2 regions of the Rhizobium sp. PEPV16 genome follow, and region 1 is predicted to be linked to the other one. Evidence: predicted binding sites of a transcription regulator. Region 1 holds the regulator's gene; the other holds the start of a gene.
What was found. Region 1 encodes LexA, which represses DNA repair genes until DNA is damaged. Its sites were predicted from a motif close to TGTTCNNNNTGTGTTCNG; they were not measured.
Positions count from the first base shown of each region.

Region 2: a site for LexA is predicted at 10,507-10,524, ahead of FY112_RS34745 (metallopeptidase family protein). Genes of this name have one in related genera too.

Region 1 is NZ_VSZV01000244.1:1,508-16,156, forward strand. It holds gene pdhA (pyruvate dehydrogenase (acetyl-transferring) E1 component subunit alpha) at 1-381, opposite strand, end outside; gene FY112_RS09020 (septum formation initiator family protein) at 527-847, opposite strand; gene eno (phosphopyruvate hydratase) at 985-2,259, opposite strand; gene kdsA (3-deoxy-8-phosphooctulonate synthase) at 2,398-3,243, opposite strand; gene FY112_RS09035 (VOC family protein) at 3,240-4,136, opposite strand; gene lexA (transcriptional repressor LexA) at 4,304-5,023, shown strand; gene FY112_RS09045 (ComEC/Rec2 family competence protein) at 5,004-7,436, opposite strand; gene gltA (citrate synthase) at 7,728-9,017, shown strand; gene lpxB (lipid-A-disaccharide synthase) at 9,050-10,228, opposite strand; gene FY112_RS09060 (LpxI family protein) at 10,225-11,106, opposite strand; gene lpxA (acyl-ACP--UDP-N-acetylglucosamine O-acyltransferase) at 11,110-11,928, opposite strand; gene fabZ (3-hydroxyacyl-ACP dehydratase FabZ) at 11,925-12,392, opposite strand; gene lpxD (UDP-3-O-(3-hydroxymyristoyl)glucosamine N-acyltransferase) at 12,385-13,449, opposite strand; partial or broken gene bamA (outer membrane protein assembly factor BamA) at 13,500-14,649, opposite strand, start outside.
Region 2 is NZ_VSZV01000356.1:59,113-73,806, forward strand. It holds gene FY112_RS34685 (aspartate-semialdehyde dehydrogenase) at 185-1,219, opposite strand; gene FY112_RS34690 (hypothetical protein) at 1,331-1,540, opposite strand; gene FY112_RS34695 (MFS transporter) at 1,813-3,699, shown strand; gene lpxE (lipid A 1-phosphatase LpxE) at 3,746-4,498, opposite strand; gene leuB (3-isopropylmalate dehydrogenase) at 4,779-5,891, opposite strand; gene FY112_RS34715 (pyridoxal-phosphate dependent enzyme) at 6,058-6,990, shown strand; gene leuD (3-isopropylmalate dehydratase small subunit) at 7,052-7,660, opposite strand; gene FY112_RS34725 (glyoxalase/bleomycin resistance/extradiol dioxygenase family protein) at 7,794-8,216, opposite strand; gene FY112_RS34730 (hypothetical protein) at 8,346-8,579, opposite strand; gene FY112_RS34735 (CoA ester lyase) at 8,718-9,638, shown strand; gene FY112_RS34740 (DUF1737 domain-containing protein) at 9,638-9,844, shown strand; gene FY112_RS34745 (metallopeptidase family protein) at 9,945-10,382, opposite strand; gene FY112_RS38370 (hypothetical protein) at 10,544-11,488, shown strand; gene FY112_RS34750 (DNA polymerase Y family protein) at 11,499-12,944, shown strand; gene FY112_RS34755 (error-prone DNA polymerase) at 12,941-14,694, shown strand, end outside.

The DNA of each region.
Region 1 (14,649 bases):
CGAGCCGCCCTTGCCGTGGGAATAGCCGCTGCGACGCCCGGTCAGTTCCGCCATGACGCCGCGCGCTTCCATGCCGGTTGCCAGCATGTGGCCGTGGTCGCGATAGGCGGTGATGACCTGGTCGCCTTCCTTCTGCGCCATCTGCATGCCGACGACGACAGCTTCCTGACCGATATAGAGGTGACAAAAGCCGCCGATGAAGCCCATGCCGTAAAGCTGACCGGCCTTCTCCTCGAAGCGGCGGATCAACAGCATCTCGCGATAGGCCTTGAGCTCTTCATCGCGATCGAAGTCGGCTACCGGGCCTCCATTCGATGCTTTGGCTGCCGGTTTTGCTGCAGTTTTGCGGCTGGAAACGGTCGCGGTCTTTCGCGGCGCCATTCAACCCTCCCTATGGGTTTGTCGTTTCTTGGTGGCGCGTACCATAGGGAAGAAATATGACCGCAGCAATGCCATAATTGCATGGCTCGTATTCGGCGCTAAATTATTGGAACAACTACGAAAATTCTAATTAACCTGTTTCCGGTTAATTGGAATAGTGGTTGAATACGACGATCTCATCCGCGCGCGACATATTGAGCTGATAACGCGCTTTTTCGTCCAACATATCCTTGTCAAGCGAGCCGTCACTGAGGAGCGCGACCTGATTTTCCAGATGTTCGCGCTTTGCTTTCAAGACGGCAAGCTCTTTTTCACGCGCGACACGCTGACGCTCGAACGTCTCCGTCGCGCGCAGGCCGTAATCGCCATGGATGCAATGATAACCGAAGTAGGAAAGGAAGGCGACCGTCATGGCCGGAATGACGAAGCGACCGATTCTTCTCTTTTTATGATGCTTTGTCCACATACACGCATGCTCTTGAACGCATTACCAATTCGTTCAATCTAGCGCGCAGAGATTAACCGTTCGTTGACTCTAAAAAACGGGCAAGAAAAAACCCGCGCCGGGAAGGCACGGGTCAAGCCATTGAAAATCAGATCCGATCAGCCGCGAATGATCGAGCGGCCGGCATACTGGGCCTGCGGGCCGAGGCCCTCTTCGATACGGATCAGCTGGTTGTACTTGGCAAGACGGTCGGAACGCGACAGCGAGCCGGTCTTGATCTGACCGCAGTTGGTGGCGACCGCGAGATCGGCGATGGTCGAATCTTCGGTCTCGCCGGAGCGATGCGACATGACGGCGGTATAGGCCGCCTTGTGCGCCGTGTTGACGGCGTCGAGCGTTTCCGTCAGCGAGCCGATCTGGTTGACCTTGACGAGGATCGAGTTGGCGACGCCCATGCGGATACCGTCGCGAAGACGGGCGGAGTTGGTGACGAAGAGATCGTCGCCGACGAGCTGGGTCTTCTTGCCGGCCAGGTCGGTCAGCGTCTTCCAGCCGTCCCAGTCGTCTTCGGCCATGCCGTCCTCGATCGAGATGATCGGATAGTTGGCGGCGAGCTCGGCCAGATATTCGGCCATGGCGCCCGATTCCAGCGTGCGGCCTTCACCTTCGAGAACGTATTTGCCGTCCTTGAAGAATTCGGTCGAGGCACAGTCGAGGCCGAGGCACATGTCGTCGCCCGGCTTGTAGCCGGCTTTCTCGATCGACTTCATGATGAAGTCGAGGGCCTCAGGCGCGCTCTTCAGGCCCGGTGCGAAACCGCCTTCGTCGCCGACATTGGTGTTATGGCCCTGGCTCGCAAGTTCCTTGCGCAGCGTATGGAAGACTTCCGAACCCATGCGCACGGCTTCAGCGATCGAATCGGCGCCGACCGGCAGGATCATGAATTCCTGGAAATCGATCGGGTTGTCGGCATGGGCACCACCATTGATGATGTTCATCATCGGCACCGGCAGCAGGCAGGCGGAAGCGCCGCCGACATAACGATAGAGCGGCAGGCCGGAGGCCTGGGCAGCGGCTTTGGCGACGGCGAGCGACACGCCGAGGATGGCGTTGGCGCCGAGGCGCGACTTGTTCGGCGTGCCGTCCAGCTCGATCATGATGTTGTCGATCTGGATCTGGTTTTCGGCGTCGATGCCGCCGATCGCGTCGAAAATCTCGGTGTTGGCGGCTTCGACCGCCTTTTCGACGCCCTTGCCCAGATAGCGCTTGCCGCCGTCACGCAGTTCGACCGCCTCATGCGCGCCCGTCGAGGCGCCCGAGGGAACGGCCGCGCGGCCCATGCTGCCATCTTCGAGATAGACATCGACTTCGACGGTGGGGTTGCCACGGCTATCGAGAATCTCACGGGCGATGATATCGGTGATTGCAGTCATGGGTTCTTCCTGCTCGGTGGATGATAAGTCGGTTCGAAACCTGTCTTAGTCGAAGGCGTGCAAATTACAATGCCGCAATTTCCAGCCTTCGGACCAGCCTTCCCGGCCTATAGCACGATCATGTCAGACTGTTGAACGTCAAGCCTTGGCGACCGCATCGAAGGCAAGCAGCTTTTCGAGAAGCCGCGGCATGTCCTTGAGATAGACCATGTTCGGGCCGTCGGAAGGGGCGTTGTCGGGGTCCTGATGGGTTTCGACGAAGACACCGGCAATACCGGCAGCCACTGCGGCGCGCGCCAGGGTCTCCACGAATTCTCGCTGACCGCCGGAGGATTCGCCCTGCCCGCCCGGCTGCGCCACGGAATGGGTCGCATCGAAGATAACGGGCGCGCCCATCGCTGCCATGATCGGCAGCGAACGCATGTCGGAAACCAGCGTATTGTAGCCGAATGAGGCTCCGCGCTCGCACAGCAGCACGTTCGGATTGCCGCTGGCATTGAGCTTCTTCAGGACGTTCTTCATATCCCAGGGAGCGAGGAACTGGCCCTTCTTGACGTTGACGACGCGGCCGGTCTTGGCGGCGGCGATGAGAAGGTCGGTCTGGCGGCAGAGGAAGGCCGGGATCTGCAGGACGTCGACGATCTTTGCCACCTCCGCGCATTGCTCGGCGGTATGAATGTCGGTCAGGACGGGAAAGCCGAATTCCTTCTTGAGGTCGGCAAAGATCTCTATGCCCTTTTCGATCCCGATACCGCGTTCAGCCGAGAGCGAGGTCCGGTTCGCCTTGTCGAAGGAGCTCTTGTAGACGAGGCCGATGCCGAGCTTTCCGCAAAGCTCCTTCAGCGTGCCGGCAACCATGAAGGCGTGGTCGCGGCTCTCCATCTGGCAGGGACCGGCAATCAGCGACAGGCGGCCGGTATTGGAAAAGGTGACCTGGCCTTGGCCTTCGCCGATCCTGACCTCGGAATTCGTATCAGTGCTCATCGTGTTTCCTCGAAAGCGAAGAGCGTGCCCTGCCCGGGCGCGGGCTTCACCAGAATGCGATTGTTCTTGCGCGTGTATGTCACCCCGTTAGCAGCCAAATGCGCTTCTGTCACGGCAAGATCGACGACAGCAAAGAGGATTGCCCGGCCGCGCAGGCCGCGATCTGCGCATGAGCCGGCGATGTCGAAATAGGCATCCAGCCCTTCCGGCGTCATCAGGCTGATTTTGGCATTTGACGCCGCGATATTGAAGCCGAAACCGGTTTTTTCGACTGCCGATTGCGCCACGGCAAGGCTGACGAAGGCAGCGAAGGCGGCCGGCTCCGGCGTGCAAAGCGCAATCTCGACTATGCCGGTGACGCCATTGGCGTGTGTTTCCAGCGCGGCGCGGTCGGCCGGCAGCGGATTGACGCGCTCGACGGTGAAAAGCAGGAGATCGGGCGCGCGCAGGTCGCCGGCGAAAGCCAGCTTGAAGCCCGCAATCGTCTCGGAACCGTCCGGCATCGTCATCGGCCGGGTGAACTGCAGCATCTCGCCGGCGCTCGATCCGTTGCCGACGAAATTCTGATGATCGGTGCCGGCATCCTTGCTGCCGAAAGCCAGCCCCGAAAGCCCCTCCTCGCCGCAGCGGAAACGAAAGGCCTGGTTGCGGGCCGTGAAGACATTGCCTTGGCGTGCCGATGCCTCGCTCTCCTCGACGCTCGCAATCCCGAGTGGCTCCAGATAGGTCTTGTCGGCAAAAAAGACGCAGGCGTTTTCCGTTCCGAAGGGATGGCGCGCATCGGCGGCAACGGTGAAGCCGAGCTTGCCGAGCCTTTCGCGCGCCAGATCGATATTGACGACCGGCAGCAGGACATGATCCAGCGGGTGCGGTTTGGCGGAATGCTCGTTCATGATGTCCCTCCTGGAAACGTCAAGACTTGTGTCCCACTCCGGCGAATGAAAATAAAAATCTCAACGAGTTGGCGCCAAGTTTTACGGAAATTTAGCTACTTGCGGAACACATATGGAACATATAGTGTCTGTTCTGGATTTGTTTCAATCACGAGGTCACAACGTCGATGCTCACGCGCAAACAACAGGAGCTTCTCCTTTTCATTCATGAGCGCATGAAGGAATCCGGCGTTCCGCCATCTTTCGACGAAATGAAGGATGCCCTGGACCTCGCCTCCAAGTCCGGGATTCATCGCTTGATTACAGCGCTTGAGGAGCGAGGCTTCATTCGCCGCCTACCGAATCGCGCCCGCGCGATCGAGGTCATCAAGCTTCCGGAGGCCTACAGCCCCAGCATTCAGCCCCGGCGCGGCTTTTCGCCGAGCGTCATCGAGGGCAGCCTCGGCAAGCCGCAGCCGGTTGCCACTCCTGCTCCCGCAAAACCCGTCGCCGACAACGGCAACTCGGTCTCCGTGCCGGTCATGGGCCGAATCGCTGCCGGTGTGCCGATCTCGGCGATCCAGAACAATACCCACGACATCGTCGTTCCGGCCGACATGCTCGGCTCCGGTGAACATTATGCGCTCGAGGTCAAGGGCGATTCGATGATCGACGCCGGCATCTTCGACGGCGACACCGTGATCATCCGCAACGGCAGCACCGCAAGTCCTGGCGACATCGTCGTTGCTCTCGTCGACGACGAAGAAGCGACACTCAAGCGCTTCCGCCGCAAGGGCGCCTCGATCGCGCTGGAAGCGGCCAACCCAGCTTACGAGACCCGGATTTTCGGGCCGGACCGTGTCAAGGTTCAGGGTAAACTCGTCGGTCTCATTCGCCGATATCACTGACATTGGCCAGGCCGGATTCGGTAAAACTGTTGCTGCGCCAGTCATAGGCACGATGGCGCATCCATGGCCGCGACAATACATCGAATGCGGTTGCGACCTCCAGGCCAGTGTCCGTGAAGCGCAACTCGATGGAACCGGTCCTGCGCAACGTCTCACCGGTGAAGAGCGTCGCACCTGAACGGCAATTGTTGAAGCGAAGGCGGACCGACGTCACGACTATATCGGCCGCGTCGCACGCCGGGCCGAGATAGGCGGCGTTGTCGATGACGGTTACCACCCGACCATTGCCAAGCCTTGATATGCACCAGGCCTTCTTGACGCAGGAAAAGCGGTTTGCGTCACCGCCCGCTGCGGCCGTCCGCATCGCGGTCCTTGCTTCGTTCTGCTGATCGCGGGAAAGCCTGACGCGGCGGTCTTCTCCCTCAGGCGGGATAGCAGGACCATCCAGCATCTTCGGCGGATCATGCCTCGGCAGGACCAGCGCTCGCTGCCACTGGTCGAAGATGAAGTCCGGCGGTCTTTCACGGTTGGAAGCCATTGCCGCCGCCTCGACGACCGCGACGAGACTGCCATCCTCCGAAATCACCAGATCCGGCGGCCGGGGAACCGGCAGAAGCAGCAGGATGAGTGTTGCGACCGCGATGATCGATGTGCCGACATGGCGCAACCGGGTGCGGAGCAGCGTCAGCAGCAGAAAGCCTGCCACGGCGACGGCGAAATACCAGGCGGGCAAGCGGCCGACGTCGATATTGCCACCCCAGCCGGACACCGTCTTTGCGACCGCGATCACCAAATCGAGGCCGAATCCGACGATCTTCCAAGCCCAAACATCCAGACCGAAAGGCATGAGCAGCATCGCCAGCAGACCTGCCGGCATGATGATGAAGGAGATGATCGGCATCGTCGCGAGGTTTGCCGGCAGGCCGTAGGCGGTCAGGCGATGAAAATGCTCGATCGAAAACAGCGCGGTTGAAAAACCGCCGATCAGCGAGGTCAGGAAGACGCCGCCGAAGAAACCGGCAACCGTAACGAACGGCCGGATGATCGGCAGCTTCAGAAAGGCGTTTTCGCGGACGCGCCGGTCCTTCCACAGCTGATAGCCCGAGACCAGTGCCAATGTCGCGGCAAAGGACATTTGGAAGCTCGGTCCCAAGACCTCGGACGGCGAAATGGCAATGATGACGAGAGCGGAGAGCGCGACATTGCGCAGGCTGATCGACGGCCGGTCGAAGAAGACCGCAATCAACATGATGGCCATCATGATGAAGGCGCGTTCTGCAGAGACCGCAAAGCCGGAGATCAGGAAATAGGCGGTGACGGCGATGAGCGCGCCGGCGGCAGCGATCTTCTTCGTCGGGTAGGCCTCAGCGATGCCTGGAAAGAGGCTGAGCAGCATCCGGAAGCCGACGAAGAAGATGCCGGCCGACAGCGCCATGTTGAGACCGGAGATGGCGATGATATGAGCCAGACCGGACTGGCGCAGCGCCTCCGTCGTCGTATCCGAAATGGCGCGCCGCTCATCCGTCACCAGAGCAGCGGCAAAAGCACCGGTGTCGCCGGGCAGGATCGACCTTATGCGGTCGCCAATCCCGCTGCGCAGCCGGTAGAGCCCTTCGAGCAGCGCTTCCGCCGTCGATCTTGCAGCCTGGGGACCTGCCTGCGCATCGACCTTCGTCGGCGCACCGTAGAAGAAACCGTTGGCGCCGATGCCGTCGAAATAGGCACTGAAGGAGAAGTCGTTGAGCTCGGGAAGCGCTGGGCCTGCGGGCGGCGTCAGCCGCGCCCTGCCGCTGATTATGTCGCCGATCTCGAAGGGCGCGTCGGCGCCGCGGGCGATCACGGTTATGCGTTCGGGCGGCCGCTTCACCTGTGGCGCCTCAGTGCCGGTGACGGCAAGAATGTAGCGCCACCGCCCGCGACCATCGCCTTCGCGCCGCTCGACGCGGCCGGTCACCGTCGTCGTCACGGCGGAATCGAGGATCATAGTGGAAATCCGCCAGCTCTCGAGCTGCGCAGAGACCATGCCGCAGGCCACGAGCGCAAGCGCCAGCAGCGTTGCCCGCACCGCCGCCCGGCCGCGGCTGGCGATGAGAACCGCCACGGTCAGCGCCAACAGGCAGAGCAGCGATGCAACGAGAGGAAAATCCGATGCCGCGAGAAACCAGACGGCTGACCCGGCGCCGAGGAAGACCGGCGAGAACAGCAGCAGGCGCCCATGGTCCGCCTCCTCGCCCAGCATGCGCATGCCGGCCCGCAGCAATTGCGAAGCTGCGGCCGGCAGCCGGTGGCGCAATGGTGTCGCCGACTGCGTCCGTGTCGGTCGCGGCACCACGACAGGTGGTGAAAAACGGGAGGAGTCGGCAGCACCTTCGCCTGCTTCCGGCCGCAATTCGACTGTCGTTAACTCCTGCATGAAACCGCCCAAGCCCGGCTGCGAAGGCGGCCAGAATGCAACCTCCAATCAAATCCGGCAAGAATAATCGATTGAAATATGAGGGAAAATCGCGAGCGCCAAAAGACCAGTCGAATCATCGGCTTCCGATATGCGTGCGGCTCATCGCTGCAGTGCCTAAAAGATGATACCGCAATGCACAAAATGCCGTCACGGTAACTTGGCATTAGCCTCGCGATCATATAGCTATCGGTGAGGACGCTTAACCCCTATGGCGCTTTTATGGCGCCACCGCCATTTCGGAGGATCAGCATGACGGATCAAAGCGCTACAATAAAAATCGGTGACAAGTCTGTCGACCTTGCTGTCAAAAGCGGCACGATCGGCCCGAGCGTTATCGATATCGGTGCCCTGTATAAGAACACGGCTTCCTTCACCTACGATCCGGGTTTTACCTCGACCGCATCCTGTGAATCGAAAATCACCTACATCGACGGCGACGAAGGCGTCCTGCTGCATCGCGGCTATCCGATCGAGCAGCTCGCCGAGCACGGCGACTTCCTCGAAGTCTGCTACCTCCTGCTTTACGGCGAACTGCCGACCACCGTGCAGAAGAAGGATTTCGATTACCGCGTGACGCACCACACCATGGTGCACGAGCAGATGAGCCGCTTCTTCACCGGCTTCCGCCGCGATGCGCATCCGATGGCCGTCATGTGCGGCTGCGTCGGCGCGCTGTCGGCCTTCTATCACGACTCCACCGACATCACCGATCCGCACCAGCGCATGGTCGCCAGCCTGCGCATGATCGCCAAGATGCCGACGCTTGCCGCCATGGCCTACAAGTACCATATCGGCCAGCCCTTCGTTTATCCGAAGAACGACCTCGACTACGCCTCGAACTTCCTGCGCATGTGCTTTGCCGTGCCTTGCGAGGAATATGTGGTCAATCCGGTGCTTGCCCGCGCCATGGACCGCATCTTCATCCTGCACGCCGATCATGAGCAGAACGCCTCGACCTCGACCGTCCGTCTCGCCGGTTCGTCGGGCGCCAACCCGTTCGCCTGCATCGCCGCCGGCATTGCCTGCCTCTGGGGCCCCGCTCACGGCGGCGCTAACGAAGCAGCGCTCAACATGCTGAACGAAATCGGCACGGTCGACCGCATTCCGGAATATGTCGCCCGCGCCAAGGACAAGAACGATCCGTTCCGCCTGATGGGCTTCGGTCACCGCGTCTACAAGAACTACGATCCGCGCGCCAAGATCATGCAGAAGACGACGCATGAAGTGCTCGGCGAACTCGGCATCAAGGACGATCCGTTGCTCGAAGTGGCGATGGAGCTGGAGCGCATCGCGCTTACCGACGAATATTTCATCGAGAAGAAGCTCTATCCGAACATCGACTTCTATTCCGGCATCACGCTGAAGGCGCTGGGCTTCCCCACGACCATGTTCACCGTGCTCTTCGCGCTCGCCCGCACCGTCGGCTGGATCGCGCAGTGGAACGAGATGATCGAGGATCCGGAACAGCGCATCGGCCGTCCGCGCCAGCTCTATGTCGGCGAACCGAAGCGCGACTACATTCCGGTTTCGAAGCGCTGATCGCTTCATAAAGAACCCAAAAGAAAACCCGGTCAGAAACGCCCGGGTTTTTTCTTTTTCAGCACGTCGAGAAGGATCTCGGCGGCGTGCTCGCCGGGCGGCTTTTCGGTCTGCATGCGTTGCCAGACGAGATCGTAACCCTCGTTCATTGCCTTTAGCTGGAACGTATCGGCCGACAGTCGCTCCATCCAGCGCGCCAAGCTGGCGCCGCGGACCACCTCGTTCAGATATTCAGGCACGACGGCATAATCGGCGATGATATTGGGCAATGCGCCCGTCCACACCTTGATGCGCAGGCTCAGCAGGCGGATGATCCAATCCGTCTTGTAAACGGACACCGTCGGCACGCCGGCGAGGGCGAGTTCGAGGATCACCGTGCCGGAGGCTGCCATCGCCGCATCCGCTTCGGCAAAGGCCTTCCATTTCTGCGCCGACCCGACCACCACTTCAGGCGGTGTGGCCCAGCCTGCGACGAGGCCCTTCACCAGCGCTTCGTTGTGCGGCACGGTCGGCAGCAGGAAGCGCATCGGGCCGTTGCGGGCGACAAGTTCTTTGGCGGCATCCTCGAAGAACGGCAGGAGCTTGGCGACTTCGGAGGATCTTGACCCCGGAAGCATCAGGATCGTCTTGCCCGCTCTCTCGACGGATGCGCGCCCGGCGCGCAGCCGCCGCGCTTCGAGCAGCGCCGGGTCGGCGATCAGGCGATGGCCGACATAGGTGGTCTCGGGCCCGCCGAGCGTGTGCATGACTGCCGGCTCAAAAGGCAGGACGGCGAGCACATGATCGACATAGGCGAGCATGCGCGTGGCGCGATATTCCTTCCAGGCCCAGACGCTCGGACAGACGTAATTGACAACCGGCAGATCGGGCAGCGCGGTGCGGACACGCTTGGCGACGCGATGGGTGAAGTCCGGGCTGTCGATGATGAGAAGAATATCCGGCCTTGCGGCGATGATGGCAGCCGTCGTCTGGCGGATCAGGGTATAGAGCTTCGGCAGCCGGCTCAGCACCTGGGTGATGCCCATGATCGACAGCTCGGAGAAATCGAACAGGGATCGCAAGCCTTCCGCTTGCAGCCCCTCGCCGCCGACGCCGACGAGTTCCACCGGTCCGCTATGAATCCGCTTCAGGGCGGCGATGAGATCGGCACCGAGCAGATCCCCCGACACCTCGCCGGCAATGACGGCAATCTTCAGCGGCGCCCCGTTCATTCGAGCCCCCATGCCGGCAGGCCGCGATCGATGCCGCAGACGAAAAGCCCGGCCTCATCGGCGGCTTTAATGACGGCGGCGCGATCGAGCACCAGCGAGCGGCCGGCCTCGACGGCGACGCCGGCAAGGCCGGCTTTCCTCGCGTTCAGGACCGTGGAAACGCCGATCGCCGGCAAGTCGGCGCGGATATCCTGTTGCGGCTTGCAGAGTTTGACGAGTGCGCCACGGCGGCGCGGCGAGATGCGCCCGGCGGCTCTGAGACCCGCGACACGCTCCAGCATCTCGTCCGTGCCCTCAAGACCCTCCAGCGCGACGATGCGCCCGCCGATGGCGACGGCGCCCTGGCCGACATCGAGCCGGCCCAGCATCTCAGCGGCATCGGCTGCGCGCCTGATATCGCGCCGGTCTTCCTCGCCAGGCGCTGCAGCGCCAAGCGGGCCGACGTAGGCAAGAAGGTCGGGAGCGATCTCATGAGCGCCGACGACGCGGCGGCCGTTTCCCTCGATCAGCCGGATCACCATCTGCAGCACCGTATCGTCGCCGCCGGACAGCAAGGTGCGGATCGTGGCCGGCATCTTCATCAGCGTGCGCAGCGTCGGGCGCACCTCGCGCCATTCCGGCCGGCGCCGCACGCTTCCGGACATGACGACACGGCCGATGCCGTAGCGGTTCAAGAGGCCCTCGAGAGCTGCAAAATCGCCGACGCCGATGACGGCATGGTCATACCCTTCCCAGCGCCGGTCGCTTTCGTCCTTCAGCGCGACGATGACGGGATTTTCGCCCGCCGCGCGCGCAGCTTCGGCGACATAGGAAGGCAGAAGGCCGCCACCGGCGATGATCGCCAGCCGGCCCGCAGCGGTATCGCCGGAAAGAGTCACGGACTAGCCCTTCTGCCCCCGGGTTGGCGAGGACAAGGCGCGGTCGCTGTCGGCGGCGATGAAGTCGAGGATGTGGACCGCCTGCTCGCAATCGGCATATTCTTCGCGGATGGCGGCGGCGTTTTCGCGGACGGAGCCCGGTCCTTCGAAGATCGACTTGTAGGCGCGCCGCACCCTGTGAATGACGGCGCGGTCGACGCCGGCGCGCGTCATGCCGACGACGTTGAGGCCGCTCAGCAGGCCGGGATTGCCGTTCAGCATGCCGTAGGGAATGACGTCGTAACTCACTGCCGAGAGCCCGCCGACGAAGGCCTGACGGCCGACGCGGGTAAACTGGTGAACGGCCGAGCCGCCGCCCAGGATGACGCGATCTTCGATGACGACATGGCCGGCGAGCATGACGTTGTTCGACATAATCACATGGTTGCCCACCCGGCAGTCATGCGCGACATGCGAATTGGCAAGGAAGAGGTTGTTGTCGCCGACGATCGTCTGACCGCCGAAATCGGCCGTGCCGGTATTCATCGTCACGCCCTCGCGGATCGTGCAGTTGGCGCCGACCGTCAGCGTCGTCTCCTCGCCGCCGTGATGCACGCTCTGCGGATCGCCGCCGACGACCGCCATCGGGAAGATGCGCGTGCCCTTGCCGATCACGGTGCGGCCGGTGACGACCACATGCGACAAAAGCTCGACATTCGCATGCAGGACGACGTGCGGCCCGACATGGCAGAAGGGACCGATCTTGACGCCCTCACCGATGCAAGCGCCGTCCTCGACGACAGCCATCGGATGAATGCGGGCGCTTTCGGCGATAGTGCTCATGCCTGATCCTTACGAACGATCATCGCGCCGATATCGGCTTCGGCGACGAGCGCGCCGTCAACCTTGGCGTCACAATGAAATTTCCAGATATTGCCGCGCTGCTTGTGCTTCCTGACATGGAATTCAACACGATCGCCGGGGACGACGGGCTTGCGGAAGCGCGCATTCTCGATGGTCATGAAATAGACGAGGTTGCCGGGCTGGCCATCCTTCTTGGCACAGATCGCACCTGCGGTCTGAGCCATGCCCTCGATCAAGAGAACCCCGGGCATAATCGGAGATTCCGGAAAATGACCGGTGAAATGCGGTTCATTCACCGTGACGTTCTTGATGCCGATCGCCGTGTTGTCGCCATCGATCTCGATGATCTTGTCAACCATCAGAAACGGGTAGCGATGCGGCAGCAGTTTCATGATCTCGATGATGTCAGCCGAAGAAAGCGTTGTCGTGGCTTCCTCAGTCATTTTGCTCGCCTCCAGGTTTCTTCCCGCGCAGCTTCGTCTTTGACATCTGTTGCGCGACATCTCTCAGATAGTCATTCAGCGGACGCCCAGGTGTACCACCATATTGTCCGCCAGCGGCAAGATCGGTCATGATACCGCTTTGGGCGGCGATCTGCACGCCGTCGCCGATCGTCACATGCCCCTTGATACCGACCTGGCCGCCGATCTGAACGCCATTGCCGATCTTCGCGCTGCCGGCGATGCCGACCTGCGCAACGATGGCGCAATGGCGGCCGATCTGAACGTTGTGGCCGATCTGTACCTGGTTGTCGATCTTGGTGCCTTCGCCAATGACCGTATCGTCCATGGTGCCACGGTCGATCGAGGTGTTGGCGCCGATCTCCACATTATCCTGGATGATCACTCGGCCGATCTGGACGATCTTGATCATGCCGCGCGGGCCCGGCGCATAACCGAAACCATCCTGGCCGATGCGCGCGCCGTTGTGGATGATGACGCCATTGCCGAGCAGCGCGCAGAGAATGCTGGCGCCGGCCGCAATCGAACAATCCCGGCCAATCTTGACATTCGGACCGATGATGCTGTGGGCGCCGATGCGCGTCCCTTCGCCGATCTCGGCATGCGCCCCGATTACGGCCAGCGGCTCGACGATCACGCCCTTTTCAAGCTTGGCGCTCGGATCGATCACCGCACTTGGCGCGATCTCGCTTTCACCGGAAAAGACGACCGGGCGCAATGCCGCGGGATAAAACAGGCCGCCCGCCATCGCGAAAGCCGCATGCGGATTGGATGACAGGATGACCGGGATATGGGGGGGTACGAGATCGGCGAGCGCCTTGTCGCAGATCACCGCCGAGGCTTCGCATGTCGCCAGTTCATCGCGGCTGCGGCGCGACAGGATATAACAGACATCGCCTGCCCGGGCCCGGCTGATGGGAGCAACGGACCTGACGATAACATCGGCATAGTCGGAATTGGCAAGTTCCGCCCCAAGAAACTCTGCCAGCTCAGCGAGCTTCAGACCTTCATGGGGCAGAAAAAAAACGTTTTGCTCCATCGGCAATGCTCCAGAACGGAATTGAGTCTTACAGTTCCGGACTGCCGATATCAGAATTGGTTGTTGATGCCAAACTTGAAGTTCTGCGTCTTGTCGAAGTCTTCCTTGAGGACCGGGATTGCGTAATCCAGACGCAATGCACCGAAGGGAGACTGCCAGACGAGGCCGACACCGACGGAGGCGCGCAGCGAAGCGCTGGTACCGTCGGCCTGGTCTGACCCAAGAAGCTCGACGTCATTGCCGAACAGCGTACCGGCATCGGCAAAGACTGCGCCGCGCAGGTTGAAGTCACGCGGGAAGCCCGGCATCGGGAAGGTCGCTTCTGCAGACGCCGTGAAATAGGTCGTGCCACCGAGCGGGTCATCGTGATCCCCGCGGATGCGCGGGCCGATACCCTTGTTCTCGAAGCCGCGAATATCACCGTTGGTCAGCGTGAACTGGTCGAAGACGTTCAGATGGTCGCCCAAAGGAACGACATAACCAGCCGAAGCGGAAAGCGAGCCGATGATATCGGCATCGTCAGCGAGCAGGTGGTAATAACGGGCCTTGCCGTAGATCTTGTAGAACTGCGAGTCGCCGCCGAGGCCGGCAAGTTCGTGCGTCGCCGTCGCATAGATGCCTTCACGCGGCAGGACCGTGTCGTCAAGCGTGTTGTAGGTCAGCGTCTGCGAGACGGAAGAGCGTGTCCACGGGCTCTCGTCGACCAGATTGGCGTAAGTCGCCGAAAGATCAGAGGTATCGCCGTCATACTTCATCTGCTTGTAGTTATAACGGAAGGTCGTCGCCAGATCTTCGGTGATCGGCGCAGTCACACGCAGGACGACGCTGGTTTCCTCGTAGTCGTAGTCGTCGTTGCTCGACGTTTCGCTGCGGTTGACGTCGAAGCCTGCCGCCAGACGGTAGCCGAGGAAATAGGGTTCGGTGAAGCTGACACCGTAGGCGCGCGAGCCTTCCTGGCCGCCACCGGCCGAGATGCGGATGTACTGGCCACGACCGAGGAAGTTCTTTTCCTCGATCGATGCTTCGAGCAGCAGGCCGTCGCCGCCGGCGGCATAACCCGCGCCGACACCGAACGAACCGGTCGACTGATCCTGCACGTCGACGACCACCACCACGCGGTCCGGCGAACTGCCCGGCTGGGTGGAGATATTGACGGAAGAGAAGTAACCGAGCGCTTCGAGGCGACGCTTGGCCTTGGTG
Region 2 (14,694 bases), on a different contig from region 1:
GAACCGCTGCACGGTTTTGGACGGCATGCTTTGGCTTGATGCCGGGCAGAATGCCAGCCGAAGGCGATCTTGTCACGATCACCTTTTTCAGCAAGCGCTTATGGACAGAAGCGTCCACAATTCGGCAAAAAGCCCTGCCTTCATCATCAGCAGGGCTTTAGCATATTATGGTTTACAAATGGTATCAGGCGGCCTGCTTGCGGGGCTTGACGAGACCACGATTGACGAGCAACTCGGCGATCTGGATGGCGTTCAGCGCAGCGCCCTTGCGCAGATTGTCGGAGACCACCCAGATGTTGAGGCCGTTTTCGACCGTCGCATCCTCGCGGATGCGCGAGATGTAGGTCGCATCCTCGCCGGCGGATTCATATGGCGTGATGTAGCCGCCATCCTCGCGCTTGTCGATGACGAGGCAGCCCGGTGCATCGCGCAGGATGTCGCGGGCCTGGTCGGCGGTGATCTCGTTTTCGAATTCGATGTTGACCGATTCCGAATGACCGATGAAAACCGGCACGCGCACCGCGGTGCAGGTCACCTTGATCTTCGGGTCGAGCATCTTCTTCGTCTCGGCCAGCACCTTCCACTCTTCCTTGGTGTAGCCGTCCTCCATGAAGACGTCGATATGCGGGATGACATTGAAGGCAATACGCTTGGTGAACTTCTTGTTCTCGATCGGATCGGCGACGAAGACGGCGCGCGTCTGGTTGAAGAGCTCGTCCATGCCGTCCTTGCCGGCGCCGGAGACCGACTGGTAGGTCGAGATGACGACGCGCTTGATCTTGGCAAAGTCGTGTAGCGGCTTCAACGCCACCACCAGCTGGGCGGTCGAGCAATTCGGATTGGCGATGATGTTGCGCTTGGTGAACTGGCTGATGGCATCCGGGTTCACTTCCGGCACGATCAGCGGCACGTCGGCGTCGTAGCGCCAGGCCGAGGAATTGTCGATGACGATGCAGCCCTGCTGGCCGATCTTCGGCGAGAACTTCTTGGAAACCTCGCCGCCGGCCGACATCAGGCATATGTCTGTATCGGAGAAATCGTAATTCTCCAGATTGGAGACCTTCAGCGTCCGGTCACCGTAGGAAACCTCGGTGCCCTGCGAACGCGAGGAGGCGAGTGCCACGACCTCATCGGCGGGGAAGCCTCGCTCGGAGAGGATATTGAGCATCTCCCGGCCGACATTTCCGGTCGCTCCCGCAACTGCTACTTTGAAACCCATTTCTCAAGCTCTCTTTCTCTTCTCTCCTCTTGTCCGGTGAGGGGAAAGGCGCGATTAATCGCGTCTTCCTGTCCCCAGCCGAGCCGGGGAGAGAGCGGCAGGCCAGAGACGTCAGACGGTTTTCGTCGTTGTTTTGGCCTTGGTTTTGGAAGAAACCGGAACGGCAATGTCCACCCCGGCAACTCGTGCCCGGTCACTGCGATCAGCAATGGCGTGTTCGTCGCGAACCATGGAGATTCCTTTTCCGCTGTTGCTCTTAGAAGGTTTTCCACAGGAGTCAAGGTTTTTGCGTGAGCAGGCTGTTTCCGCCTGCCGCCGCAATCTCCGGTGCAGGCGCTGAGGGCTTAGCAGGTCTGCTTCGTAAAGCAGCAGAACCTTCCGCCTCCAAAATAGCATTGCCGGTCGGAGGCCACGCAGCGGCCCGATGGGGACGACGGAACGTGGTCTCATTAGACTAAAGTCATAATCCGAAAGCCTCTCTCTTTTTGATCTGTCGTTTCTGGCACACTCCCGTCAGGCGAGTCGCGGCCAGGGGTATGCTTTGAGGAGAAGCAGGTCGCGCGCGTTGATCATCACTCTGTGGAGGACAGACAATGGCAAATGTCGCAAGCATCGACGGCGCGAAGGCCGGTCCGATGACCGGCGAGGAGAAGAAGGTCATCTTCGCCTCTTCGCTCGGCACCGTTTTTGAATGGTACGATTTCTATCTGTATGGTTCGCTCGCCACCTATATCGGTGCGACCTATTTCACCCAATATCCCGAGGCAACGCGTAACATCTTCACGCTGCTCGCCTTTGCCGCCGGCTTCCTGGTCCGCCCCTTCGGCGCGCTGGTGTTCGGCCGTCTCGGCGATCTCGTCGGCCGTAAATACACCTTCCTGGTGACGATCATGATCATGGGTCTGTCGACCTTCCTCGTCGGCATTCTGCCGGGTGCCGCCACCATCGGTATCGCAGCCCCGATCATCCTGATCGCGCTTCGCCTGCTCCAGGGTCTGGCGCTGGGCGGTGAATATGGCGGTGCGGCAACCTATGTCGCCGAACATGCGCCGAACGGGCGCCGCGGCTACTTCACCTCGTGGATCCAGACGACGGCGACGCTCGGCCTGTTCCTGTCGTTGATCGTTATTGTCTTTGTTCAATATCTGATGGGTGCGGCTGAGTTCGCCGCCTGGGGCTGGCGCATTCCGTTCCTGCTCTCGTTCGTCCTGCTCGGCATTTCCGTCTGGATCCGCCTGAAGATGAACGAATCGCCGGCGTTCCAGCGCATGAAGGCGGAAGGCAAGGGCTCCAAGGCGCCGTTGACCGAAGCCTTCGGGACATGGAAAAATGCCAAGATTGCGATCATCGCGCTGCTCGGCGCTACCATGGGCCAGGCGGTCGTCTGGTATGGCGGCCAGTTCTATGCACTGTTCTTCCTGCAGAACGTGCTGAAGGTGGACCTGTTCTCGGCCAATGTCATGGTCGCCATCGCACTTCTCCTCGGCACGCCGTTCTTCGTCATCTTCGGCGGCCTCTCCGACAAGATCGGCCGCAAGCCGATCATCATGGCAGGCCTTCTCATTGCGGCGGTGACCTATCATCCGCTGTTCAAGGCGATGACCTGGACGGCAAACCCGGCGCTAGCCGAAGCGCAGGCTTCGATTCGGGCAACGGTGACAGCTGATCCGGCGGACTGCAGGTTCCAGTTCAACCCGACCGGCACGGCGAAGTTCACCAGCTCTTGCGACGTGGCGACGGCGTTCCTGACCAAGAACTCGGTGCCCTATGACGTCGTGCCCGGTACCGCCGGACAGCCGGCGACGGTGAAGGTCGGCAACGCGACGATCCCGAGCTTCGACGTCGCTGCCGCCGGCGACAAGGCCAAGGGCATGACTGCGGCCTTCGAAAAGGGCGTCAACATCGCGCTCCAAGGTGCCGGCTACCCGCTGAAGCGCGGCGCCGTCAAGGTGCCGGATGCCAAGCTCGATGCCTTCATCGCGGCCAATCCTGAACTGGCGCTCAACGCCGATACCGTGCGCGCCGGCGAGAAGGAAACCATGCCGGCCGCCAAGTTGGTCGAAGGCAAGCTGCTGACGGCGGATGAGACCAATGGCGTCACCGACATGGCGGTCTACAACATCGCCAATGGCGGCACTTTCGCCATGACCGCCGATCCCGCCCGCGTCAACTGGATCGGCACGATCGCCGTGCTGTTCGTCCTCGTCCTCTATGTGACGATGGTCTACGGCCCGATCGCCGCTCTGCTGGTCGAGCTTTTCCCGACCCGCATCCGCTACACCGGCATGTCGCTGCCCTATCACATCGGCAACGGCTGGTTCGGCGGCCTGCTGCCGGCGACAGCCTTCGCGATGAGCGCTGCCGCGGGCGATATCTACTACGGTCTCTGGTATCCGATCGTCTTTGCGACGATCACGCTGGTGATCGGCCTGATCTTCCTGCCGGAAACGAAGAACAGGGATATCCACGCCATGGATTGAGCGGTGGGTTGAGGCCAATCCTCGCTTGAGAAAAAAGGCCCGGCGCTCACAAGGCGCCGGGCTTTTCCATATCAGGGAACAGGCGCTTGGCGAGCGGCCAACCATCCGGCGCCAGCTTGAAGAGCAGGCCGCAGCGGGCAAAGACGATCGCCGTCAGCAGTGAGAACCAGGCGCCGAAGGCGAGGCCGGCGATGACATCGCTCGGATAATGGGCGCCGACCATGACACGCGTCATGCCGAGCCAGATGGCGCAGGCGATGAAGGCAACGCGGTAGCGTGGAAATAGCAGGGCGAAGGCGGCGAAGAAGGCACCGACCGTGGTGGAGTGGCCGGACGGGAAACTTTCGAAAGCGGAATGGCCCGAAAAGGGCGTGAAGGAAAACATGCCGTAGTCGTGGAAATGATCGGGACGCGCCCTGCCGATCGCACGTTTCAGCAGATTGGCGAGAAGTCCTGAGAAGACGACCGTGAAGAAGAGATAAGCACCGATCCAGCTGACATACAGCGCCTGCGCCTTGGAACGCGCCGTCTTCACAAGCTTGTAGCCTGCCCTGCCCTGAAAGAACAGCAGGATGCTGGTGTAGATCAGCCAGGCGGAATCACCGAAACCGGTCAGCATCTCGCCGAGGTGTTTCACCGGCGCGGGAGCTTCGCTGGCGCCGATCGGCGCGTCGAAGAGCAGCATCGAAAGGATCACGGCATTGAGCGTGACGAAGAGGCAGGCCTGCCAGCGCAAAGGCGGCATGCCGACGGCGCTCCGGCGCCAGCGCCTGTCCAGGGAAGCCCAAAATGCCCGCATTTCGTCGTCCGTTCGAATTTTTCCCAGAGCGCCGCGCGTCGAACAGGACACGCTAAGGACGCTCTATTACTTTGAATTGACGCATGATCCTTTGTCGAAAATCGCTTCCGATTTCGGGATTATGCGCCCGTTAAAATCCGGCGCAAAAATACACGAGATTGTGGCTGAGAATAGTCCGTTTCGGATAATTCCACCAAGCGGGACGCGCTTCACCGCCCTCAATGAAAAAAGCCCTCCGCATGCGCGATGCGAAGGGCTGGATACTGTTTCACGTGAAATATCAGGCGGAAAGCGTCTTGAACTCGGCGAGGATCGCATCGCCCATCTCGACGGTGCCGACCTGCCTTGCGCCATCGGCCATGATGTCGCCGGTGCGAATGCCCTTGTCGAGCACGTTGGCGATCGCCTTTTCCAGATCGTCGGCTTCCTTCACCAGATTGAAGGAGTAACGCAGGCACATGGCGAAGGAGGCGATCATGGCGATCGGATTGGCGATGCCCTTGCCGGCGATATCAGGGGCCGAGCCGTGCACAGGCTCGTAGAGCGCCTTGCGCTTGCCGGTCTTGCCATCAGGCGCGCCGAGCGAGGCCGACGGCAGCATGCCGAGCGAACCGGTCAGCATGGCGGCAACGTCGGAGAGCATATCACCGAAGAGGTTGTCGGTGACGATGACGTCGAACTGCTTGGGCTGGCGCACCAGCTGCATGCCGCCGGCATCGGCCAGCATGTGTTCGAGCTGGACGTCGGAATATTTTGCCTTATGTGTCTCGGTTACCACCTGGTTCCAGAGCACGCCCGACTTCATGACGTTGCGCTTTTCCATGGAGCAGACGCGATTCTGCCGCGTGCGGGCCATTTCGAAGGCGACGCCGGCGATGCGCTCGATCTCGTAGGTATCGTAAACCTGCGTGTCGATGCCGCGCTTCTGGCCGTTGCCGAGGTCGATGATTTCCTTCGGCTCGCCGAAATAGACGCCGCCCGTCAGCTCGCGGATGATCAAGATATCGAGGCCTTCGACCAGCTCCGGCTTCAGCGACGAGGCCGCAGCAAGGGCCGGATAGCAAATGGCGGGGCGCAGGTTTGCGAAGAGCTGCAGATCCTTGCGCAGGCGCAGCAGGCCGGCTTCCGGGCGCACTTCGTAAGGCACGCTATCCCATTTCGGGCCGCCGACGGCGCCGAACAGAACGGCATCGGCGGCAAGCGCCTTCTGCATGTCGGCTTCCGAGATGGCAGCGCCATGCGCATCATAGGCGCAGCCGCCGACAAGGCCTTCGTCGGTGACGAAACCGGCATTCATCGCCTCGTTCATATAGGCGATGATCTTGCGGACCTCGCCCATGGCCTCGGGACCGATGCCGTCGCCCGGCAACAGGAAAAGATTGCGCGCTGTCATGAAACCCTCCTGGGAAAAACAAGTTGCGGTTTCTTAGACCTCGGAAAAGGGCATTTCAAGCGACAGAAGCGGTGAATCGGTACGCTTCGCTCCGAGCCGCGATAGTTGCTCCTGCGTCCGCAAACGGATTAGAACGGTGACCCTATCTTTATCCTGGATGGTTCCCATGCCTTTCGCGCCTCTCCACCTCGACACGCCCTTGCTCCAGACGGCACCTGGCTACAGCGCCAGCGGCAAACCGCTCTGGCTGAAGCTTGATGCGCTGCAGCCTTCCGGCAGTTTCAAGCTGCGCGGCGTCGGCCGGCTTTGCCAGCACGAGGTGGAAAATGGGGCGCGCGAAATCTTCTGCGCTTCCGGCGGCAATGCCGGCATTGCGGCCGCTTATGCCGGCCGGGCGCTCGGTGTGCCGGTCACAATCGTCGTGCCGGAGACGACGGCGGCCGATGTACGGCAGACCATTGCCGCAACGGGCGCGAATGTCCTCGTTCATGGTTCGGCTTTCGATGAGGCCAATGCCCATGCGGTCGAACTCGCCCGGAGCCGCAAGGCAACCTATGTGCACCCCTTCGACCATCCGCTTCTGTGGGATGGCCATGCCACGCTGATCGATGAGGTGGTGGCGAAAGGGGCAAAATTCGATTGCGTGGTCACCAGCGTCGGCGGCGGCGGGTTGCTTGCCGGCATCGTCGAGGGGTTGAAGCGCAACGGGCTTTCCGATGTGCCTGTTATCGCCGTCGAAACGGAAGGGGCGGCTTCGCTCCATGCCAGCCTCAAGGCGAATGAGCGTATCACCCTTCCCGCCATTACCTCGATTGCCAATTCGCTCGGGGCGCGGCAGGTGGCGCAGCATGTCTTCGACCTGCCGCAGCAGCATCCGATCGAAAGTGTTCTCGTCAGCGACGCCGATGCCGTTGCCGCCTGCCTGAAATTTGCCGATGCGCAGCGCATTCTGGTCGAGCCGGCTTGCGGTGCGGCCCTTGCGGTTGCCGATGTGCATGCCGGGCTGCTTCAGCGCTTCGACAATCCGCTTATCGAAGTCTGCGGCGGCATCGGCGTGTCGCTCGAAAAACTCAGGGCCTGGAAAGAGAAATTTCTTTGATGTGCCGCAAAAGAGAAAGCCGGGCAAAGCCCGGCTTGATCGGTAACCGATTGGATAGGGCTCAGGCTGCCCAGGGGTGCGAAGCGGCATTCTTCTTTTCGAAGCTGTCGATCGCCTTGCCCTTTTCCAGCGTCAGGCCGATATCATCGAGGCCGTTCAGCAGGCAGTGACGCTTGAACTCGTCGAGATCGAACTTGATCAAGCCACCATCGGGGCCGGTGATCTCGAGATTTTCGAGGTCGACGGTCAGGACGGCGTTGGAACCGCGCGAGGCGTCGTCCATCAGCTTGTCGAGGTCTTCCTGGCTGACTTTGATCGGCAGGATGCCGTTCTTGAAACAGTTGTTATAGAAAATATCGGCGAAGCTGGTCGAGATAACGCAGCGGATGCCGAAATCCAGAAGCGCCCAGGGCGCGTGCTCGCGCGAGGAGCCGCAACCGAAATTGTCGCCGGCAACCAGGATCTTGGCATCGCGATAGGCCGGCTTGTTCAGCACGAAATCCGGGTTTTCTGAGCCGTCTTCGTTATAACGAGCCTCCGCGAAGAGGCCGGTGCCGAGGCCGGTGCGCTTGATCGTCTTCAGATAATCCTTCGGAATGATCATGTCGGTGTCGACGTTGACAACCGGCAGAGGCGCTGCAACGCCCGTGAGCTTCACGAATTTATCCATGACCCATGCTCCATTTCAGCAAATCTACTTCCTGAATTTGCATCTAGTCCAGTTTTTCGCCGAAATGAAGGAGAATCTTTAACAGCCGGCGGCCACGCGACGTTTCGCGCGGTCCGCCAATTGCGGCTGTCCCTTATTTGGACGGTGCGTTCAACCCCCAGAGGACGCCGAACGGATCACGAAGCTGGCCATAGCGGTCGCCCCAGAACATCAGTTCGACCGGCATGACGACTTCGGCGCCGGCAGCAATCGCGCGATCCCACCAGAAATCGATATCGTCGATGATCAGCTGAATGGCGAAGCCTTCATGGCCTTTGAAGGGATGGCCGTAGTCAGGATAGGCATCCGACAGCATCAGGGAGCTGCCGTTGATGTAGAGATGCACATGCATCGTTCTGCCGCTCTCGTCGACGGGCACGAGATATGCCTCTTCGGCGCCGAAAGCCTTCTTGTAAAATTCCGCAGCTTTCACCGCGCCGTCGACCGTCAGATAGGGCAGCAGGCCGTTCTTGACCGGTGGCATCTTGGTCGGGTTGCTCTCTGTCGTCGCATCCATGCTTGTCCTCCATTCGTTTTTCAAGCGCCGGCTGAATGCCTGGCTGCTTCAAAGACGTAACATGGAAGCGTGATCCGACAGTGTCGGCCGAAATTTTTCGGGGAACCAAAATTTTCAGCGAAAAGGTGATCAGAGATCGATGATCGTGCCGCGGCCGTCGTTCCACACGCGCATCTCGCGCTGGCCGTTATTTGCCTTGGCGCGGACCGGAGCGGGCTTCATCTTCATCGAAAGCGCACGTCCGACCATGAGCACGGTCAGGATGCCGCCGACGGCGAGCGTCACCGAGAAGGTGAAAAGCAGCATGGCCACGAAAACGGTGGCGCCGGCAAGCATGAGGAAGATGGAGCGAATGTTCTGCATGGTTAGAGACCTTTCTTCGGAAAGGAATGTGGTCCTTCTCTTTCCTCTCTGCAAGGCAAGCATGGCTTTTTGTTGTTCTGCTCGATGTTCTGGGGTGGGCTGCTTGCTTCGGCTTTCAAAGCTTGGCACTAATTCGCCATGAGCCGAAACCCCACGACCCGCTCCGCCCGCCTGCGCCGTTCGGTGTTGAGCGTGCCTGCCATCAACCCCCGCGCCCTCGAAAAAACCCATGCTGTCGATTGCGATGCGGTGATCTTCGATCTCGAGGATTCCGTGGCGCCGGAAAAGAAGGTGGAAGCACGGGAAACCCTGAGGAATTTCTTTTCGGCTCGGCCGCTCCAAGGCAAGGAGCGGATCATCCGCATTAACAGTCTGTCCACCGATTTCGGCTTGGCGGACATGGAGCTGGTGACGGCGCTTGGTCCCGATGCCGTGCTGCTGCCGAAGGTCGACGAACCGCAGGATGTCATGGCGCTCAGTGACCTTCTCTCCGAGGCCGATGCACCGGAAGATCTGCGCATCTGGGCGATGATCGAGACACCACGCGGCATCCTGAATGCGGCTGGCATCGCCGAAGCCGGGCGCACGGCGGGCTCACGGCTCGATTGTCTCGTCGTCGGGCTCAACGACCTGCGCAAGGAAACCGGCGTGCTGCCGCAGCCGGGGCGGAGCTATCTCGCGCCCTGGCTGATGCAGGTCGTCCTTGCGGTCAGTGCCTATGGGCTCGATGCGATCGACAGCGTCTTCAACGATTTCAGGGACGAACAGGGTTTCGATGCCGAATGTCTGCAGGGCCGGGCCATGGGCTTTGCCGGCAAGATGCTGATCCATCCGGCGCAGATCGAGCCCGCCAACCGCCATTTCGGTCCGGATCCGGCAGCGATTGCGGAAGCGGAGGCGATCATATCAGCCTTTGCCGACCCCGCCTCCGATGGGCTGAACGTCATCAATGCAGGCGGGCGGATGGTCGAGCGGCTGCATCTTGTCCAGGCGGAAAGTCTGGTCCATAAAGCCCGCCTGATCGCAGCCCGCCAGGCTGCAGCACGAAAGACGATGTGATGAAACTCTACCGCTTCCTGACCGGTCCCGACGATGCTTCCTTCTGCCATAAGGTCACCGCCGCCCTCAACAAGGGCTGGTCGCTGGAGGGCTCACCGACCTATGCCTTCAATGCCGCAACCGGCGCGATGCAGTGCGGCCAGGCCGTCGTCAAACATGTCGAAGGCAAGGACTACGATCCTGAGATGAAGCTCTCCGAGCAGTGAGGTTTTAGCGCATAACCCCGAAAATCGTAATCGATTTTCGGGGTTATGCGTGATTGAAAGTGATAGAGCGTCCTTAGCGCGTCCTTGGACGCGCGGCGCTCTATCGTTCGGCGGCTTCCTCGGCGCTTGCCTCAATCCGCTCCATGTCATCGTCGCTCAGCCCGAAATGGTGGCCGATCTCGTGGATCAGGACGTGGGTGATGATGTCGCCGAGCGTTTCGTCGTTTTCAGCCCAGTAGTCGAGAATGGGACGGCGGTAGAGGCGGATGCGGTTCGGCATCTCGCCGGTTTCCACCGTGAAACGTTCGGAAATGCCCCTGCCCTCGAAAAGGCCGAGCAGATCGAAAGGGGTTTCCAGCGCCATGTCCTCGAAAACGTCGTCATCGGGGAAATCTTCGATCTCGATCGTGAGGTTGGTCGTCAGCTGGCGGAATTCATCCGGGAGATGGCTGTAGGCCTCCATCGCCAGCGACTCGAAGGCGCTGATCGTCGGCGCATGGCGGTCCCGCCAATCATCGCTCTGGTCTATGCGGGCCATGAATATTCCTTCCTTTGCGGGCCCATATAGAACCTTTATCGCCGATTTTCGAGTGCGGAATCAAAGGCAGGAATATTTTCATAGAAAATGGCCGTTGACTCTTCATTAGCTCTCTGGAATCTATAAGAACATAACAGGAACAAGACGGATCGGAGAACGCCATGGCGCAGCACGCCCTGGCGCGCGAGCGGCTTTTTGCGCTCCGCGAAACCATTGCCAGACTGGAGGGAAGGCCCGCGCCGGCGCTTGCCGCAGCGGAACGGGAAGCCCTGGCGGAAGGACGTAAGGCCCGCCAGGAGCGCACGCTGCCGCCCCTGCCGTTTGGGGTGGAGTTTCTCGACGGGGCGCTGGAAGGCGGCTTGCCGCTCGATGCGATCACCGAATTCCGTTCCGCTCTGTCTCGCGATGCCGGTGCTGCAAGCGGGCTGGCGATGGCTGTTGCCGCGCGGCTGCAAAAACAGGAAGCGGATGCCGGCCGCCTTCTGCCGTTGCTCTGGATCGGCGATGCCGTCGGCACGCTGGAGGCCGGTCGTCCCTATGCCCCCGGGCTTCGGGATTTCGGCCTAAACCCGGAGCGGTTTCTCCATGCGGCGCCACGCAAGCTGGACGAGGCGCTCTGGCTGGCGGAGGCCGCGGTGGAAAGCGCTGCCTTCTCGGCCGTCATCTTCGAAGTACGGGGCAATCCTGCCCATTTCGGCCTGACCGAAAGCCGCAGGCTTAGCCTCAGGGCGCATGCTGCCCGCCGTCCGCTCTTTCTTGTCCGTCAGGCCGGGGCGGAGGAGGCAAGCAGTGCGGCCTTGCGTCTGCATGTCGAACCGGCCCCGTCCGCTCTGCGGCCGTTGCCGGATGGATCGAAACTTTCCGGCAGCATCGGCAATCCAATTTTCCGTCTGACGCTGGAGAAGAGCCGCAATCCGGCCCCGCTGTCCTTTCTTCTGGAGTGGAATCCCCATGAACGCGAATTTTTCCCTGTCGCCGAACCAAACCTCGTTCGTCCTCCAGGCGAACAGTCAGCGCATTCTGGCGCTCAGCTTCCCGCATCTGCCAACGGACCGTATCGCCCGCAGGCGATGGGGGCTCTCCTGGCGTTCGAAAGGGCGTCCTGAGACGCCGCCTATCGTCTGTTCCGGCAAGCTCAACAATGCCATGCGGCTGACGGCACTGGACGAGTTGGCCGAGAGGCTGGGGTTGAAGAAGGAGCTGGGCGTTGCCGAAGCGCGCGCCATGTATCCGATGCTCGAGGTCGCGGAAGAGGATCCGGCGGCCGACCGCCGGTTGCTGGAGGCAATTGCCGACTGGTGCGACCGTTATACGCCGCTGGTGGCGTTCGACGGCAAGGACGGCCTGTTTCTCGATATTAGCGGCTGCGCCCATCTTTTCGGCGGTGAAAAGGCGCTTCTTAGGGATGTGCTGTCGCGGCTTTTTCATATGGGGTTCGATGCCCGCGGCGCGATCTCATCGTCACCCGGCCTTTCCTGGGCCGCGTCCCGCTTCGGGCAAGGCGGGGTGATCGAGGACGAAGAGACGGAACATGTGCTGATGTCCTTGCCGGTTGCAGCCTTGCGACTGGAAGGACAAACCGTCGATGCCCTGAAGAAACTCGGTCTGAAATATGTCGGCGACGTCATCGATGCGCCGCGGGCGCCGCTGACCCGCCGGTTCGGCCCGGAGCTGCTTCTGCGTCTCGATCAGGCGCTGGGACGTGAAGAGGAGCCGGTCTCGCCCCGACGTCCTGTTGCCAGCCTCTCGGCCGAAAGCCGGCTGATCGAGCCCATCGGGACGGAAGAGCAGATCCTTGCCGTCACCAGGCAGGTCGCCTTATCGCTGCAGCCGTCGCTGGAGGCGCGGGGGGCTGGTGGGCGGGTGTTCGAACTGGTTCTGTTCCGCGTCGACGGCAGGGTCTTTCGTATCTCCGTCGGCGCTTCACAGCCGCTTCGCGAACCAAAGTTCATCGCCGGGCTTTTTTCCGAGCGATTGCAGGCGGTCTATGACGATCTCGATGCCGGCTATGGTTTCGAGATCCTGCGGTTGAATGTGTTGCGGCACGATCCCTTCAATGAGACGCAGGGTGATTTCGAGGGCGACCGCCAGGGAGAGATCTCGCTTTCGGCCTTCGTCGACCGAGTCTCGGCCCGGCTTGGTGCGGATTGCCTGCAAAGCTTCCAGCTCCGCGAGAGCCATGTGCCGGAACGCGCCGTCATCACGGTTCCTGTGATGGAGAGCCTTCCCAGGCGGAAGGCCGCGCAGGACATCCAGCTTCCTTTCCGCGAAGAGCGCCCGCTGCGGCTCTTTGCAACGCCGGAGCCCGTCGAGACCATACTTGCCGAAGTGCCCGATGGTCCGCCGCAGATCTTCCGCTGGCGGCGGATGCAGCATCAGGTGGCAAGAAGCGAAGGGCCGGAACGGATTGCCATGGAGTGGTGGATCGATGGGGATGACGCCGAGGCGCGTGACTATTTCCGCATCGAGGATGAGACCGGACATCGCTTCTGGATCTATCGGCGGGGCTTTTATGGTCAGGAGCTTGAGCCTCGCTGGTTCATGCATGGCGTGTTCGCATGACAGCCACGCGCGCATTCTTCGAGATCGGCACAAGGACGAATTTCTCGTTTCTTGAAGGTGCCTCTGGCCCGGAAGAGATGGTCGTACAGGCCGCTTATCTGAAGCTTGGTGGCCTCGGCATAGCGGACCGGAATTCGGTTGCTGGCGTGGTGCGGGCGCATGCGCAGGCGGAGCAGCTTGAGGAGAGATACAAGAACAGGGATGAGATTCTGGCCGAAGCGAAGAAGGAAGGAAAAATGGAGGTCATCCTCGATCCTATCCGGGTTCAACCAGGCGCCCGTCTCGTCTTTTGCGACGGAACGCCTGATATCCTTGCCTATCCGCAAAACCGGCGAGGCTGGGCAAACCTCTGCCGCCTTCTCAGCGCCGGCAATCTGAAGGAGGAAGCGGTCAAGGGAAGCTGCATTCTGACGGAAGCGGAATTCATGGAATGGGGGGACGAAATGATGCTTGCCCTCGTTCCCGATCGCACCCTTGTCGATCATCAGGCGGCTCAGTCGACGCTGGAAGATTACCTGGAACGGTTTCGCAGACGCTTCCGCAAGGCTTTTTTTATGGCGCTGGCGCCAGCCTATGACGGCCGCGACAGGCAGGTCTTTGCGGTGCTTGCCATGCTTGCTGCTCGAAATCGTGTGCCGCTGATTGCCACCAACCAACCGCTTTACCATCACCCCGAACGCCGGCCGCTTTCGGATGTCGTGATCGCGATCCGGGAGCATGTACAGATAGCGCAAGCCGGTTTCCTGCTGGCGCCGAATGCCGAACGCTACCTCAAGGATTCACGTGAAATGGCCCGGATCTTCCGGGACTATCCTAATGCGGTCGAGAATACGCAGGTATTTTTCGACAGTTTGACCTTTTCGCTGAAGGAACTGGAGCACAATTATCCGCCAGAAAACGATCCCGGCGAAACGCCGCAGGAGACTCTCGAAAGGCTGACGAGAGCGGGAGCGGTAAGACGCTATCCCGAGGGTATCCCGCCCAAGGTGGCGCAACAGATCGATTATGAACTAAAACTCATTGGGGATAAGAAATATGCCTCCTATTTCCTGACGGTGCACAGGATCATCCAGCACGCCCGCTATGAACTCAAGGTCTTGTGCCAGGGGCGCGGATCGGCGGCAAATTCGGTCATCTGCTATTGTCTCGAGATAACGGAAGTCGATCCCGAAAAGAGCACACTGCTCTTCGACCGCTTCATTTCGATGGATCGCGACGAACCGCCGGATATCGATGTCGATTTCGAGCATGACCGGCGTGAAGAGGTCATCCAGTTTATTTACAAAAACTACAAAAGAGAACATGCGGGACTGACGGCGGGGGTGACCACCTACCGCACCCGTTCGGCCGGCCGAGAGGTCGCCAAGGCCTTCGGGTTGTCGGAGGATGTCCAGTCGGCGATCAGCAGTCTCGTCTGGGGGTGGTCGGAGGACAATCTTTCCGAACGCGATGCCAAGGCGGCCGGCCTCGACGTCAAGGATCCGGTGACGCGGAACGTGCTGAAATATGCCTCCGAGCTTCTCGGCTTCCCGCGCCACCTCACCCAGCATGTCGGCGGCTTCGTCATCACGCGGGACCGGCTCGACGAGGTGGTGCCGATCATGAAGACGGCGATGCCGGATCGCTACATGATCGAGTGGGACAAGGACGACCTCGACAACGTCAAGATCCTCAAGGTGGATGTGCTGGCACTCGGCATGCTGACCTGCCTGCGAAAGGCTTTTTCGCTGCTTGAATTGCATTACGATGT